DNA from 2 places in the Ruegeria sp. AK11 genome. Region 1 is predicted to be linked to the other one. Evidence: riboswitches for the same ligand, from Rfam matches in the RefSeq annotation. Region 1 holds a riboswitch; the other holds the start of a gene.
What was found. A riboswitch is a leader RNA that binds a small molecule or an ion and turns the genes downstream of it on or off. The one in region 1 is predicted to bind cobalamin.

Region 1 (7,882 bases):
GCGGTAAATCCGGGTGTTGTTGTTCGGACTTGTCCACGAAGGCGCCCAGACTGGTCAGATCCAGCCCCTCGGCTGTCCATGCGGAAATATCAACGGCAAACACGGGGGCGCTGTCAGCGCTCAGACCCAAAAACACTGGGGATTCAATGACGCCACCGGGACCATTGCTGATCAGCGAGTGCGTCATCGGGATCATGGCAAGCTGGTCCAGCCCCTCACCCTGTACCAGCAGTTTTCCACGCCACAGCAAGACACAGCGGGCGGCCGGGTTGTGCATCGCCTCGGCCAGCTTGTCCGCATCTCCGCGATACTGCGCCGCCCGGTCAAGGCCCGAACCGCCGAAGGTTACCTGCTCTGCGTTTTTCATTGGATTTCCTTTTGATCTTGCGCACAGGGCTGCCACGTCTCGGCCTGTGTTGCAATGGCTATTCAGGGGTAGAAAATCCACCACCCTGCCGCTGAAAAGCCGCATGGTGGCCTCGGAAAAATCATCTAGAATGAATTTTGATGGATTTAATCAATACACACATTCAATAGCAGAATACTCAAAGTGAAGATCCCCTTCTCGACGCAGGTACAGCCCATTGGTGACAGTGGGAAAATTCGCATTCTGGCCACAACCGACCTGCATATGAACCTGACCGGTTTTGACTATTACACCGACACGCCAGACCAGACGATTGGATTAACGCGCACTGCCAGCCTGATCCGCGCTGCCCGACAAGAGGCCGAACGCGCGCTGGTGCTGATGTTTGACAACGGGGATTCGTTGCAGGGAACCCCAATGGGCGATTGGGCAGCCAATAGTGGCACCGCCCATCCGATGATGAAAGCGTTCCAAGCCCTGGATTATGACGCAATCGGACTGGGCAACCATGATTTCGGGTTCGGGCTGGCGTCATTGGGCAACATCCTGACGCAAGCCCCCTGTCCGGTCGTTTGCAGCAACCTGTATCGCACGCACGGCCCACAGCCCTGGCAGCGACACACCGTTCTGGACCGCACTGTGTCTTTGAACGGTGAAGACATTCCCGTTTGCATCGGCGCCTTCTCGGTTCTTCCGCCGCAAACGGCTTGTTGGGAGGCGCATAATCTGGATGACGATATCGTCGTCGAGGATATCCTGGTTGCGGCAAAGTCCCTGACGCAGACATTGCGCGACGAGGGGTGTGATATCATCGTCGCGCTTGCTCATTCCGGCCTTGGGGGCAGCGAGCCGGTAGCGGGGATGGAAAACGCCGTGATACCCTTGGCCGCGATCAAAGGCATCGATGCCATTGTGGCCGGGCACACTCACCTGACACTTCCAGGAGAGGGCCATGCCATTACCCCGATGGTCGATCACCTGACGGGGCTGGTACATGGAACGCCCGTTGTCATGCCGGGATCAGCGGGCTCTTACCTGGGGGTTATCGATTTGGCCGTGACCGCCGGGCCGGACGGCAAAGTGCAAATCCGGGATTGCTGCGTCGAACTGCGCCCGGTTATCAGCAACGGCACAGCCGTCGGGGAAGACAGTGAAATTGCGGGCTTGTGTGAGGTGGCACATCGTATGACCCTTCAATCCGTTGCCGCACCGGTGGCACATATCCCGGATACATTGCACAGCTATTTCAGTTGCTGTGCGCCGGATCGCGGGCTGACCCTTGTAGCTGCGGCGCAAGCCGCCGCACTGCGCCCGTTTTTGCAGGGAACAGACCTGGCGGATCTGCCGATTTTGTCGGTTGTTTCGCCAGCCAAATCCGGCGGACGCTCAGGCCCGCGCCATTATACCGAGGTACCCGCCGGAGAAATATGTTTGCGCCATGTCGCGGATCTGCATGTGTTTCCCAACGAGTTGCGTGCAATCCGGATCAGCGGCGCGCATTTGCTGGACTGGTTGGAGATGTCGGCCAGCGTATTCAACCAGTTAAAGCCCGGTTCCGAACCCGAGCTGATCAACCCTGAACGGGCCGGGTACAATTTCGACATCGTGTTTGGACTGTCTTATCAGATCGATCCCACGCGGCCGCCTCGTTACGATGCGCAGGGGAAAATAATCCGCCCCGACCAAAAGCGGATCAGCGATCTGACATATGCAGGCCGTCCCGTACGACCGGAGCAGATGTTCGTTATGGCGCTGAACAATTACCGCGCCAGCGGAGGCGGGCATTTCCCGCATGCGACAACGTCTGAGCTGATCAGCCTGCCACCGCTGAGCATCAAGGACCTTGTGCAGGTTTACCTGGCGCAGCACCTTCCGCCCGACCCGATCGCCACGCAGCCCTACCCGTTCTCGCTGATGCCGCAACGGGGCGTGACAACAATTCTTCGCACAGGTCCGGGTGCCCTGAAATATCTGGATGAGTTGCACAGGTTCGATCCCGTGTCGCTGGGCTCGGATGGCAGGGGATTTGAACGCATTCGCCTGACGCTCTGATGGGTTGTCTTTTCCCGATGCCTTCCCTATATCTCGGACTCGAGAGGTTGGCGCGGGCGAGCGCCTCGCCAACCTGGTCAGGTCCGGAAGGAAGCAGCCACAACGAGCCCCGCTTGGGTCGATGTCCAACCTCTCACTTCGTGAACCACAGCCGCAGGAGGGCTTTATGATTGTAGTGAAAACCCTTCGGGCAGACTGGTTCTGATTCACCGGAATCACCGGACTGCCTGAACACACGACCTGCGGATGCGCGATTGCCATCCGTTGGCATTGCTGTTTCTGAAAACAGGCAGATAAATGTCTTATACGCTTTCGGACCTGGGATGGTCCTCTCACTTTGCCGCGCAACACGCGGCTTTTCCTTCCGACACGCCCTTTCGCGTTACCTCGGTTCATCGGGACCGTCTGATCGGGCTGAGCCCGAATGGTGAAATCCCTTTGCTGACACCGGATAGTCCGACCGGTTCATATGCCGTCGGGGATTGGATTCTTGCGGACGCCGAATACCGCGTACGTCGCCTTCTGGACCGGCGCAGCCTGCTGCAACGCAGGGCTGCCGGTACAGGTGCCACAACACAACTGATTGCCGCTAATGTCGATGTGTTGTTCATCGTCAGCTCGTGCAACGCCGATTTCAACCTGCCTCGGCTGGAACGTTATCTGGCGCTGGCGCATCAGGCCGGATGTTATCCGGTCGTCGTCCTGACGAAAGCTGACCAGTCGGATGACCCCGGCAGTTTCTCGGGACAAGTGCAATCTCTGGACCCTTTTCTGTCGGTGCTGGCGATCAATGCGCTGGACCCGGCAGATGTCGAAAAGGTTCTGGCATGGTGCCCCAAAGGCCAGACCGGCGCGCTGGTCGGGTCGTCGGGCGTAGGTAAAACGACGCTCAGCAACGCCATGACGGATCAAAACCTCGCCACGTCTGGAATTCGCGAAGACGACGCACGGGGCAGACACACGACAACGGTGCGCGCGTTGCACGGGATGGGTAACGGTGGCTGGCTGATCGACACGCCGGGAATGCGCGCACTGCGTTTGCTAGACGCTCAGGACGGGATCGACAACGTGTTCTCGGACATCACGGAGCTTGGCCAAAGCTGTCGCTTTTCGGATTGTCAGCACGAGACCGAGCCCGGCTGTACCGTGCAGAACGCAATCGACGAAGGCGTTCTTGATCCGGCGCGGCTGGACCGTTGGCGCAAGCTGCGGCGTGAAGATCAGCGAAACTCGGAAACCGTTGCCCAATCGCGGGCGCGGGACAAGGCGTTCGGCAAGATGGTGCGCGGTGTCATGCAGGACAAGAAGCTTCGCAAACGGCCATAACTGCAAGGTGTTAGGAAAACCTGCGTCGCGTCTGATCAGGCGATCAGGCGCGGCCAGACCGCTGCATTGCGACGGGCAAATGCTCCGATATGGCCTATTTCCGGCAGTCCGAATTCAGCAGGCTTCAGAAGGTGGCGTCTGGCCTCGGGGCCATACAAATCAGCAAGGCGCCAAACCGCCTCGGGCGGAGCCATCTGGTCATCTTCGAACGTGAACAGATCCACTGGTGTTCCAGAACTGCCCCAATGCGCATCAGGCAAATTCTGCCCGATCTCGGGAACGTAGCTAAGAGGGGCTGTACACCATTTGCGCCATTGCCAGTAGACCGAGGCGGGCAGGTCCGAACCAAACCCGATTGCTTTGCCGGGTAGATAGCCAAGTGCCCGCACCATCAGCGGTGCATGGCCATACCAGAACAGCCCTGCCAACCCCCGATAGGGCCATGGGTGATCTTTCAAAGTCACCAGCCCCGAACACACACCGATCATTCGGTCGATCTGGTCGATATCCGGCTGCACCGGCCCCAGCATCGCACCGACGGAATGGCCGATGGTCCACTGCTGCGCCTTTGGAAACCGCCTGCGCATTTCGGCCCGTGCCGCTGGCATATCGATCAACGCCCAATCCGCCATTGTTGCAGTTGCGTCTTTCAGGCGGCCGACCAAAGAAAGCCCGTAGTCCCGATAGTCATAGGTCAGGCAAGCTATCCCCCGCTCGGTAGCCAGCCATCGCGCAAAGTGTTGATAATAGTCACGCGGCACACCCGTGGCACTGTTAAGTACGACAACGGTTTCCGGCTCACCCACTGGCCGGTACAGCCGTGCCGACAAGGTCACGGACCCTGACGGAAAGCGGAAATCTTCGATCAACACCGTCTGTTCCGTATCCAACATGATCCCCGGCTTTCGCTGAAACAATGGTTTGCCTGCCTTCGATGCCGACGAAACTAAGCCGGAACGTAAACCGCATCCAGCATGACCAAACGTCCGGCCTAAAGATCGGCTTGACTCGGAACGCGATCAGGCGCTAGCGGTTGTGTGATGGTTTCCGGCCCCCACAAGAGGTCGGGATGAAAAGGGAACACGGTGCGGTTTGTCTGGTCACACAGATATCAACCAAGTCCGCGACTGCCCCCGCAACTGTAAGCGGTAAGCAATGCCGAAATACCACTGGCCCACGGGCTGGGAAGGTCGGCAGAGCAATGACCCGCAAGTCAGGAGACCTGCCATCGGAACTGAAACCGAAACTCGGGCGGGGTGTCCGGGCAGGTCCTGACAGCGAGATGCTGTCCCACCTGCCCCAATATCCAGCCCACCACGCGCGGAGGGCGCAGGATGATCTGGAAGACAAAGTCACACGAATACAGCGCAACTGTGTGCCAGCGGACGGGCAATACCTGCCCGGCTTTGGCGCGACTGGCCCGCTCGATTTCCGAAGCCATGGCGCAGGCGGTTTCGGCCACCAGCGAAGATTTCGAATTTGAAGGCAACAGCGCGCTGTCACATTGCGCGGAAGGGTGCATGGCAACGATCCGAGCGCGATCCGACAGCGTTCGCGTTTTCTGCGGGGCGCACCCTGATACGGCAATTCGGGACCTTGATGCCTATGCCGATTTGATCTTCGGACCTACATTCAGCACGCTGCCCTCGGGCATTGTCGCGAACCCGCCTTGCGCCATGATCGAGGTTTCAACGATCCGGCCCCGGAAAACCGGCTACGCACCCCAGCAGCTGTCAGCTTGATCCCACTTCCACCTGTGCCGGGGTGATCCGGGACGCCCAGGCCAGCTGCGCATCGGTTTCGACAGCGCAGGGGCGCACGGCCCGCAGGCGGTCCAGTGCGTCGCTGGCGCGTTCACCGCATTCAACCATCAGTCGCAGAACAATCATCCCGGATCTGCCGCACCCCCCACGGCAATGCACAAGAACCCGGCCACCGCCCGACAGCGCATGTCGGGCCGTGGCGCTGACCTCTGGCCAGGCCTTCTGAACCGCCTGCGTCGGTGCTCCAAAATCTTCGATCGGCAGGTGAACCCACCGGCTGGCACGGCTTTGGATGTCGCTGCCAAAGTGCTGCGCGCCATCCTGAAGCATTTCAACATCCGTCGTCATTGAAATCACAAGGCCCGGTTTCCAAGCCGCAATCATATCCAGATCGCCGACGTAATCCCCGCCACGCCCGGGCATTGAAGTAAGGGCAAGCGTTCCGCCTCCGACCTGCAGAGCAAAAATGACCAGCTGCGACATGAAGTGCGTCCTCCCCCAAGGTACTCTTTAAGAAATGAGTCATTAAATCCGCTGGACCAGTTTAGTTGGAAACCAGCCCGTTTCTGAAACAAAAAATCATCACGCCCCACAGTGGACGCGGAGTGCCGCCGCCACTACGCTGTGCCGAAGCACCGAATCCGAGCGAGAAGACATGACAGACACACCAAGCCCCGCCTATCAGGTTCTCGCCCGCAAATACCGCCCGGAAACCTTTGCCGACCTGGTGGGTCAAGATGCTATGGTGCGCACCCTAAAAAACGCCTTCGAGGCCGACCGGATTGCGCAGGCCTTTATCATGACCGGCATTCGCGGAACGGGAAAAACCACCACGGCGCGGATCATCGCCAAAGGCATGAACTGCATCGGACCGGATGGAACCGGAGGACCGACAACCGAGCCTTGCGGTCAGTGCGAGCATTGCGTCGCAATCATGGAAGGTCGCCATGTCGATGTGATGGAAATGGATGCGGCCAGCCGTACCGGCGTCAACGATATCCGCGAGATCATCGACAGTGTCCGCTATCGCGCCGCCAGTGCACGCTACAAGATCTACATCATCGACGAGGTTCACATGCTCTCGACCAGCGCATTCAACGCGCTGCTCAAGACGCTCGAGGAACCGCCCGCACATGTGAAATTCATCTTCGCGACCACCGAGATTCGCAAAGTGCCGGTCACGGTTCTGTCGCGGTGTCAGCGCTTTGACCTGCGCCGGATCGAGCCCGAAGACATGATCGGCCTGCTGCGCAAGATCGCCGGGGCCGAGAGCGCGCAGATCGCTGACGATGCGCTGGCGTTGATCACCCGCGCCGCAGAAGGATCGGCCCGCGACGCGACCTCATTGCTGGATCAGGCAATCTCGCACGGGGCCGGAGAGACGACGGCAGATCAGGTCCGTGCGATGCTGGGTCTGGCCGATCGTGGACGGGTTCTGGACCTGATGGACATGATCCTGCGCGGTGACGCGGCAGGGGCGCTCACTGAACTGAGCGGTCAATATGCGGAAGGCGCAGACCCTCTGGCCGTGCTGCGCGATCTGGCCGAAATCACGCATTGGGTGTCCGTCGTAAAGATCACACCTGACGCGGCCCAGGACCCGACGGTTTCCCCCGACGAACGCACACGGGGCCAGCACATGGCCGAGGCCTTGCCAATGCGGGTTCTGACCCGGATGTGGCAAATGCTGCTGAAGGCGCTGGAGGAAGTCTCTGCCGCGCCCAACGCGATGATGGCCGCCGAAATGGCTGTTATCCGACTGACGCATGTCGCCGATTTGCCCAGCCCCGAAGAGCTGATCAAACGGCTGCAAGACGCCCCACCTTCGCCACCCGGCGGGCCGGGCGGGGGCATGTCACCGTCCCGGCAGGCCCCGGTGGCAACGCAATCCAACGCGACCCCGCCGCCTGCCTATACATCGCCCCCGCGCGGCGCGGGTGGCGCACCGGTTGCTGCACTGGCGCAGGATGCACAGACGGCCCTGGCCCGCTATCCAACCTTCGGGCATGTGGTGGAACTGATCCGCACAAACCGCGATGTGAAACTGCTTGTCGAGGTGGAAAGCGGCGTGCGCCTTGTGTCGTACCAGCCTGGCCGGATCGAATTCACCCAGACACCTCAGGCACCGTCGGATCTGGCGTCGCGATTGGGCTCTGCCCTGCAACGCTGGACCGGCAATCGATGGGCCGTCTCCATTGTCTCGGACGGGGATGCCGCGACCATCGCGGAAGTGCGGGACCGGGCCGAGCTGGCCCTGAAAGCCGAGGCCGAAGAACACCCGCTGGTTCAGGCCGTGCTGACGCAATTCCCCAAGGCAAAGATCATTCGGATCGAAACACCGGAGCAGCGCGCCGCCAAGGTTGTGACCGAAGCC
Region 2 (7,882 bases), on a different contig from region 1:
GTACGCGAAAGGTCGTGATAGTCGTCATCACGCAGTTCGGGTGTTCCGCGCTCTGGTTGCAGTGCGACCAGCGCCTTGCCGCGTCGCAAAGCCGTGAAGTGAAACGCGCCCTGAGCGAAAGTTGGGTCTTGCTCAGGATTGCCCCATACGGCGTGCAGATCGGTGCGCAGGGTCTGGGGCAATTCAGCGAGCGCACTCAGATAATCCTCAAGCGGCCACGATATCCGGGCGTCCAAGAGTGCGTCGGCAACCGGATCGCCAGCCGCGATGTCGTAGCCTTCACCGCAAAGATCAGACAGCATCGCCTCAGCCGAGGCCAGCGCGTCGAGACCAACCGCATGGGCCATTTGCCAGTCTTTGCCCGGATATGTGGACAGTACCAACGCAGGAACCTGATCTGCCTTGGGTTTGTCATTCAGGGCAAGCCAGCCCGATACCCGGTCGATGATCGCCTCGATCCGGTCTGGCTCGGCCCGATGCGCAAAACGGGAGTATTCCAAATGCGGATCGCGCTTGCCCGGCTCTTTGAAAGAGGCAACGCCTGCCGATATTCGCCCGTCCACTTCGGGCAATACCACATGCATGGCGAGGTCGGCGGGTGACAGGCCGCGTTCGGCCTCGGCCCAGGCCTTGCGTCGCGAGGTGGCGAGGGCGACCTGAAACACAGGCACATCCGCTGCGTCCAGAGGCGACGTGCCGGACGCGCCCTTGCCCGAGAATGAAGTGGCGTTGATGATCGCCGACGGTCTCAAGGCAACGACCTGTTCCCTGAGCCAGTCGGCAGTGGCTGGGGTCTTGAGCGACGGGGCAAACAGACCCACCGCCTGAAGCCCGCGGGCGCGCAGGTTGCGGATCAGGGCCGCGACCGGGGCGGTGTCTGCGGATGTCAGATACGCGCGATAAAAGGTGACAAGGATGCGTTTCGCATCGCTCTCGAACGCGGAATCCACCGGGATGACGCCCTGATCTGGACACCACGCACCGTATTCGGGCAGGGTTTTCGCGCCCATCACTGGCCCGGCATAAAGCCCTGCTGCCAAGGCCATCTGGGCCAATGCGGCCTGCGCGGCGACTTCGCCGCCGGTGTCACACAAATGTGCCAGCCGCCTCAGGGTCGAGAGGGGCAGGGTCGAATACTCATCCAACCGAGTGTCTTCGCGCCCATCCGCCGGTAAAACGGCCAGCGCGATGCCTTTGGCCTGCGCCAGTGCCAGAACCTGTTGCAGCCCGTAAGACCAATAGGGCACGCCACCTATCAGACGGATCAGGATGCCCTTTGCGCCCTCAAGTGTCTGTTCGACATAGGTATCGACGGACAGAGGGTGCTTCAGCGCCGCAAGATTGGCCAGCCGCATCGTGGGCATCCGCCCCTCAGGCCCGCCGCCGCGATGCCAGCCCGCCGCGAAAGCGCCCAGGTCACTGTCGGAAAAGGACAGCACAACCAGATCACCCGGGCTTTGGCCCAGATCGGTTGGGGTCTCGGTTTCCTCGAGCCCGTGGCTTTCGCGAAAGACGACGTGCATGACTTACTCGGCAACCTCGGTCACACCCACGAGGATATCACGGATTTCGGCTTCTTTGATGTCGTCATGCTCGGCAATCACGACCAGGCGCGAGCGGCGCTCTTCACCGGGCTCCCACGGGCGGTCGTATTGGTGACGAACCCGCGCGCCGACAGCCTGAACCAGCAGGCGCATCGGTTTGCCAGCGACGGCGGCATAGCCTTTGACGCGCAGGATATTCAGCTCAGTCGCAAGACGTTCGATTCTGGCTACCAGTTCCGCAGGGTCGGTCTGTTCCGGCAACTCGACGATGATGCTCTCGAAATCGTCATGCTCATGATCGTGATGGCCATCGTGATGTGACGGGCGCGCGTCCATGTCATCTTCGACGGCAGCCTCAAGGCCAAGCACGACACGTACGTCGACGACACCCTCGGCGACCTCGACAACGGGAAGCGGCCGCGGTGCCTCGGCGGCGATGATCTGTTTGGCTTTCGCGACACCTTCGGGACCTGCTAGATCGGGCTTGGTCAGCAGGATGATATCCGCGCACGAGATTTGATCTTCGAACACCTCGGACAAGGGTGTTTCGTGATCGATCGAGTCATCAGCCAGCCGTTGGGCATCCACCGCTTCAACGTTCGGAGCAAAGCGACCGGCGGCCACAGCCTCGGCATCGGCCAGCGCAATCACGCCATCAACGGTGATTTTCGAACGGATATCAGGCCAATCAAATGCTTTCAGCAGCGGTTTGGGCAGTGCAAGGCCGGATGTTTCGATCAGGATGTGATCCGGGCGCGGTTCCAGCGCCATCAGCGCCTCGATGGTCGGGATGAAATCATCAGCCACGGTGCAGCAAATGCAGCCGTTTGCCAGTTCCATGATGTTTTCCGCAGGGCAATCCGGTATCGCGCAGGATTTTAGAATGTCACCATCAACACCCACATCGCCAAACTCGTTAACAACAATCGCAAGACGCTTTCCCTGCGGGTTCTGCATCAGATGACGCACCAGCGTGGTTTTGCCCGAGCCCAGAAAGCCGGTGATCACGGTGACGGGAAGTTTTTCTAGGTTCGACATGATCTCAGCCTCCAATCGGGGGAATGCGCGAGGCGCAGTTTTTGCGGAAATGTTCAGGACGGTCGCGCCACTTCACCAGACCATCGTCTGTGGCCAGATACTTGGTCACACCATCGATGATGACATCGACGTGATCGATTTCGTTCAGGTTCTCGTAAACAAAGGTCCAGCGATCCGGCCCGCCCCGAAGAACGATGGAACAGCCCTGATCGCAGTTCGAAAGGCATTCGACCGGTTTCAGAGTAATACCATCTGGCAGGGCAGCCTGTTCCAAGGCCTTGTGCAACAATGTGCCGGGACGCTCAGCGTCATCCTCGACGGGCAGACCCCGGCGGCAAGTCGTGCAGACCAGTAGTTCTACCGGTGCGGTCTCGGTCATGTCTCTCATCCCCCCAAATCCTCTTCGCGGGGGACGGGGTTTCATGCGGGCACCACGTCTGCACATGGACCCGACACCGGAACACCCCGCCCGGTTTCAACTTCGGGTGTTGGCAGGTCTCCCGGCTTGCGGATGCCAGAGCGGTCGCTCTGTCGGATGTCCCGCCTTCCCGGCACAGGCCAGTGGCATTGGGCATCCTCTCCGGTCACGGTCGCGGGGGCGGCTGCGTTTGGCGGATGAACCGTTGACGCATTCCCTTTTCATCGGCTGTTGCCGACACCAACGTCCGGGACATGCGGCACCGCCGACCCGCTTGTCAAGCGGTTCGCGCGCAACAAATAAGCCAAGGTGAAAAAAGCGACCTGTAGGCGTCGTTCGGCGGCATGAAGTGCGTGTTCGGTATGTGGTCGCATGACGGGAAAACGACGAACTTGGAGATGCGTCATATGAAAGTGGGATTTATCGGTCTGGGTAACGTTGGCGGCAAGCTTTCGGGATCCCTTTTGCGCAATGGCATTGACCTGACTGTTCATGACCTGAACGCAGAACTGGTGGCCGAATTTGTCGCCAAAGGCGCAAAGGCGGCAGAAGGGCCCGCCCAGCTGATGCGCGATTGCGATGCGGTGATCACCTGTCTGCCGTCTCCGGCAGCATCGGACGCAGTCATGAAGGAGATGTTGCCCGAAGTGGGCCCCGGCAAGATCTGGATGGAGATGTCGACCACAGACGAAGCCGAAGTCAAACGCCTGGGTGCCGAAGTCATATCGCGCGGCGGTGCAGCAGTGGATTGCCCGGTTTCTGGCGGGTGCCACCGTGCCGCGACGGGCAATATCTCGATCTTTGCGGGCTGTGACCGGGAAACGTTTGAACGAATTCTGCCGTTCCTGACGACAATGGGTCGTCGGGTTTTGCACACCGGCGAACTGGGCTCGGCCTCGGTGCTGAAAGTGATGACCAATTATCTTGCCACCGCCAACCTGATCACCTGCGCCGAAGCACTGGTTACGGCAAAGGCTGCGGGGATGGATCTGAACACGACCTATGAGGCGATCAAAATCTCGTCCGGCACGTCCTTCGTGCACGAAACCGAAAGTCAGGTCATCTTGAACGGGTCGCGCGATATTTCCTTCACCATGGATCTGGTGAAGAAGGATATCGGTCTGTTTCAGGAGGTCGCCGACCGCGCCGGGGTGCCGCTGGAAATAAACCCGGTGATGATCAACATCTTTAACGATGGTATCGCACGCTATGGCGAACGCGAGCTTTCACCAAATATTATCAAGCGGCTGGAAGAGGCAACCGGCCTGGATATCACCGCCCCGGGCTTCCCTGCCGAAATGACGGATGATGAGCCGGAGGAGCCGGGATACGAGGTTGTGCCACAAGGGCGCGCCTGAACGTAAGGCACATACCAGACAAAATCGCGCCCCGTGAATGAGCAGGGGTAGGCAGGTGTTCCGAAAAACACGCCATATCTGGCCCGCAATTCGACAGAATCGCGGGCCTTGAACGTCTTGAAATACCGAGCGTCGCACGCGTGCACTGCGGGGTTAAGTCAGCGATTTGGATGTGATTGGAGGCGAGTACCGGAATCGAACCGGTGTACACGGATTTGCAATCCGCTGCGTCACCACTCCGCCAACTCGCCTTTTCAAGTAAAATCAAATACTTGCTGTGGTGTGACTGGGTTTTTAACAGCTTTCCTTTGGGGCGTCCAGTGGATTGCGTGCGAATTTGTCGGCAAGACCGAAATTTGCCGAAGTCCATGCCCAAGAAGGTGATCACGATTCAGGTTGCGGCAACAGGGGCGTTGCTGGAAAGTTCAGGATATGGCACAAGCCCGACATCTTTGGGAATGAGACGAGATATCCAATGACTGACTTCGCAGCCCGGCGCCGCACAATGGTTGATACGCAGATCCGCCCGTCTGACGTCACCAAGTTCCCGATCATTGAGGCGATGCTGAGTGTTCCGCGCGAAAGCTTCGTACCCGATTCTCAGCGCGAGGCGGCCTATGTGGACGGCCTGATTGATCTGGGTGGCGGGCGCAGCATGCTGGAGCCGCGGACCCTGGCTAAAATGCTGGACGTGTTGAACATATCCAAGGATGAGATGGTCTTAGATATCGCTCCGGCAATGGGGTATTCCACGGCTGTTACCGCACGGATGGCTGAGTTGGTCGTGGGTGTTGAATGCGACGAAACCCTTGCAACCGAGGCGCAAAACCTTTTGGCCGAAGCCGAAGTGCTTAACGCTATCATTCACGTTGGCGCGCTGGAACAGGGTGTGGCGGAACACGGTCCCTATGATGCAATCATGGTGCAGGGCGGTGTCGAGCAGGTGCCCGATGCCCTGTTGGATCAGCTCAAGGACCACGGTCGGATCGTGTGCCTGTTTGTCAACGGCAACCTGGGTACAGTTCGGATTGGTCGAAAAACCGGGGGCCGCGTCAGTTGGCGTGATGTGTTCAATGCCAATGCGCCGGTTTTGGAAGGTTTTTCGGCAGAGTGTGCATTTTCGCTATAGTCCGCCGATAGATTTTTCTATCGCCTTGATTAGTTGAAAAGAAGGCCGCAAACTGCCTGCAGGGCAGTGTAATTTCGTTTGAGAGGATTTTGGTATGCGTGGTTCGGCGACAGGTAAGCTGGTCAGGGCGTTTGCTGTGACCGCAGGACTTGCCATGAGCGTGATGCCAGGGCGTGCAGCGTGGGCAGACAACATAACGGATGCGTTCATCGGCGCGTATAACACCAGTGGTTTGCTTGAACAGAACCGGGCGTTGCTGCGCGCGGCGGATGAAGATGTAGCCATTGCGCTTTCTGCGTTGCGGCCAATCATCAACTGGACCGTGCAGGTCAGCCAGGATTACACCCGTTCGCGGGTCAATAATGTCGTGACGACAAACGAACCGTCGCGGTTCTTTTCGGGCCTGACGCTGAGCCAGCTTTTGTATGATGGTGGCGCGTCTGTACTAGGCAAGCAGTCGGCGCAGGAAACGGTGCTGTCGACCCGGCAAACCCTGATCGATATCGAACAACAGGTACTTATTCGCGCAGCAAATGCCTATCTGGGCGTTCTGCTGCAGGAAGAGACCGTGGCGATCCGCCAGAACAACGTGGATGTGTCGGCAGAGGAACTTAGGGCGTCGAATGACCGCTTCGAAGTTGGTGAAGTGACCAGGACCGACGTCGCGTTGTCCGAAGCACAGCTGGCAAGCTCTCAGGCGGATCTGGCAGTGGCACGCGGTGAATTGAGCATTGCGCAAGCCGAATACGTGAATGCAGTCGGAAAGGCACCGGGGCGAACGGCTGGTCAGCCGAGCCTGCCCAATCTGCCGCGTTCCGAAGCAGAAGCTGTGAATCTGGCGCAACGCAACCACCCGGCCATTCTATCGGCTCAGCATCAGGTCAGGGCGTTTGATCTGGTCGTGCAGCAACAGCGGGCAAACCTTGGGCCGAATGTCAGCCTGAATGCCGATGCTGGCGTGTCCGAGCGCTATGACAACAATGACTATGTGAACGACGCGACCGTGTCGCTGAACTTCACACAACCTATCTACGCGGGTGGCCGGTTGGCGGCAAATGTCCGCCGCGCAATGGCCAGCCGGGATGCCTCGCGTGCGAATCTGCTGAACGTTCAAAAGAACATCACGCAGGGTGTTACCGACCGGTATGCGGCGTTTCAGGCGGCCAGCGCCAGTCTGAGGGCGTCAACCGAGCGCGTTAACGCCTCGCAGGTGGCGTTTGATGGCATCCGGGAAGAGGCAACTCTGGGCGCGCGAACAACTCTGGATGTATTGAATGCACAACAGGATTTGCTGGATGCACAGCTGGCAGAAGTCGCTTCGCGCACCGAACGGTCGCGGGCTGCCTATCAGTTGTTGCAGGCGCAGGGCCTTCTGACAGCCGAGCGTCTTGGGCTGGCGGTGCAAATCTATGATCCGACTTTGTATTACAATCTGGTCAAGAATGCGCCGGCACAGGTCAGTAAGCAAAGCAAGGATCTGGATCGCGTTCTCAAAGCATTGCGCCGGGACTGATCGCCAATACTATCTGTTGTGAGGCGCGGATTGTTTGGCTACACTCGATCCAAGGATAGAGCGGTAGAGAACAATGTCTGATAATGTCGTGAAAGCAGGGATCGAAGACGTTCTGTCTTCGGTCAAACGTCTGGTCAGTGAAGACAGTCGTGATAAAACCGTCTCGGATCAAACGACTAAAGCACGAAAGCCGGGGCGGCTGGTGCTTACTGATGCTTTGCGGATCAGCACACCAGATCAATTGGGGGTGATTCCCGCTAAAGCTGTGTCGGAACCCGAAGTTTCAGATGCCGCCAAGCCCATGTTGTTGCGCACCTGTGACATCGTTCAGACGGGTCAACCTGCGAACGCTGACCAGGACAAGCCAGAAACAGCCGAGACGAAACACGCCCCGTCGGATGATGCAACAAACAGCCTGAGTGCAAAGATCGAAGCGCTGGAAGCGGCAATTGCGCAAACAGAAGATCAGTGGGAACCGGACGGTGACAGCCAGGATGCGTATTCGGGCACACCGTCACACGCGCTGCCATGGGATGTCGAAGAAGAATTTGCCGCTGCGATGTCGATTGATGCTGCCGGTGGTGACGAACCAGAGGCGGTTCAGCAGGCCGAAGACGCATCTTGTCAGGCGGAATTCATCCGGTCGTCTCAGGCTGTTGTGTCTGATGCTGATGCCGAAGAACCTGGTTCCGACGAAAATGTCAGGACGATCGACATGGATGAAGACGCTCTGCGCACCCTGATCGCAGAGGTTGTCCGCGCCGAGCTGCAAGGAACGATGGGTGAGCGGATTACACGAAATGTGCGCAAGATGGTCAGGCGAGAGATCGCCCGCGCTCTTGCGGCTCAGGATCTGGAGTAACTCTCAGCCACGGTGCGGGG

Region 2: linked by a shared signal. The riboswitch ahead of ACR0D9_RS07215 (DUF1636 family protein) and the one ahead of ACR0D9_RS11615 (hypothetical protein) in region 1 are both predicted to bind cobalamin.

The regions. Positions count from the first base shown of each region.
Region 1 covers NZ_JBQFXU010000003.1:387,232-395,113, forward strand. Annotated here, with positions in the region: gene nudC (NAD(+) diphosphatase) at 1-367, opposite strand, end outside; gene ACR0D9_RS11595 (bifunctional 2',3'-cyclic-nucleotide 2'-phosphodiesterase/3'-nucleotidase) at 551-2,419, shown strand; RNA gene ffs (signal recognition particle sRNA small type) at 2,460-2,558, shown strand; gene rsgA (ribosome small subunit-dependent GTPase A) at 2,717-3,745, shown strand; gene ACR0D9_RS11610 (alpha/beta hydrolase family protein) at 3,781-4,638, opposite strand; cobalamin riboswitch at 4,771-4,989, shown strand; gene ACR0D9_RS11615 (hypothetical protein) at 5,080-5,487, shown strand; gene ACR0D9_RS11620 (protein-tyrosine phosphatase family protein) at 5,479-5,991, opposite strand; gene ACR0D9_RS11625 (DNA polymerase III subunit gamma/tau) at 6,164-7,882, shown strand, end outside.
Region 2 covers NZ_JBQFXU010000001.1:1,427,205-1,435,086, reverse strand. Annotated here, with positions in the region: gene cobN (cobaltochelatase subunit CobN) at 1-1,523, opposite strand, end outside; gene cobW (cobalamin biosynthesis protein CobW) at 1,527-2,582, opposite strand; gene ACR0D9_RS07215 (DUF1636 family protein) at 2,587-2,961, opposite strand; cobalamin riboswitch at 3,056-3,260, opposite strand; gene ACR0D9_RS07210 (NAD(P)-dependent oxidoreductase) at 3,363-4,358, shown strand; tRNA gene ACR0D9_RS07205 (tRNA-Cys) at 4,536-4,609, opposite strand; gene ACR0D9_RS07200 (protein-L-isoaspartate O-methyltransferase family protein) at 4,834-5,487, shown strand; gene ACR0D9_RS07195 (TolC family outer membrane protein) at 5,582-7,000, shown strand; gene ACR0D9_RS07190 (hypothetical protein) at 7,074-7,862, shown strand; gene ACR0D9_RS07185 (cobyric acid synthase) at 7,866-7,882, opposite strand, start outside.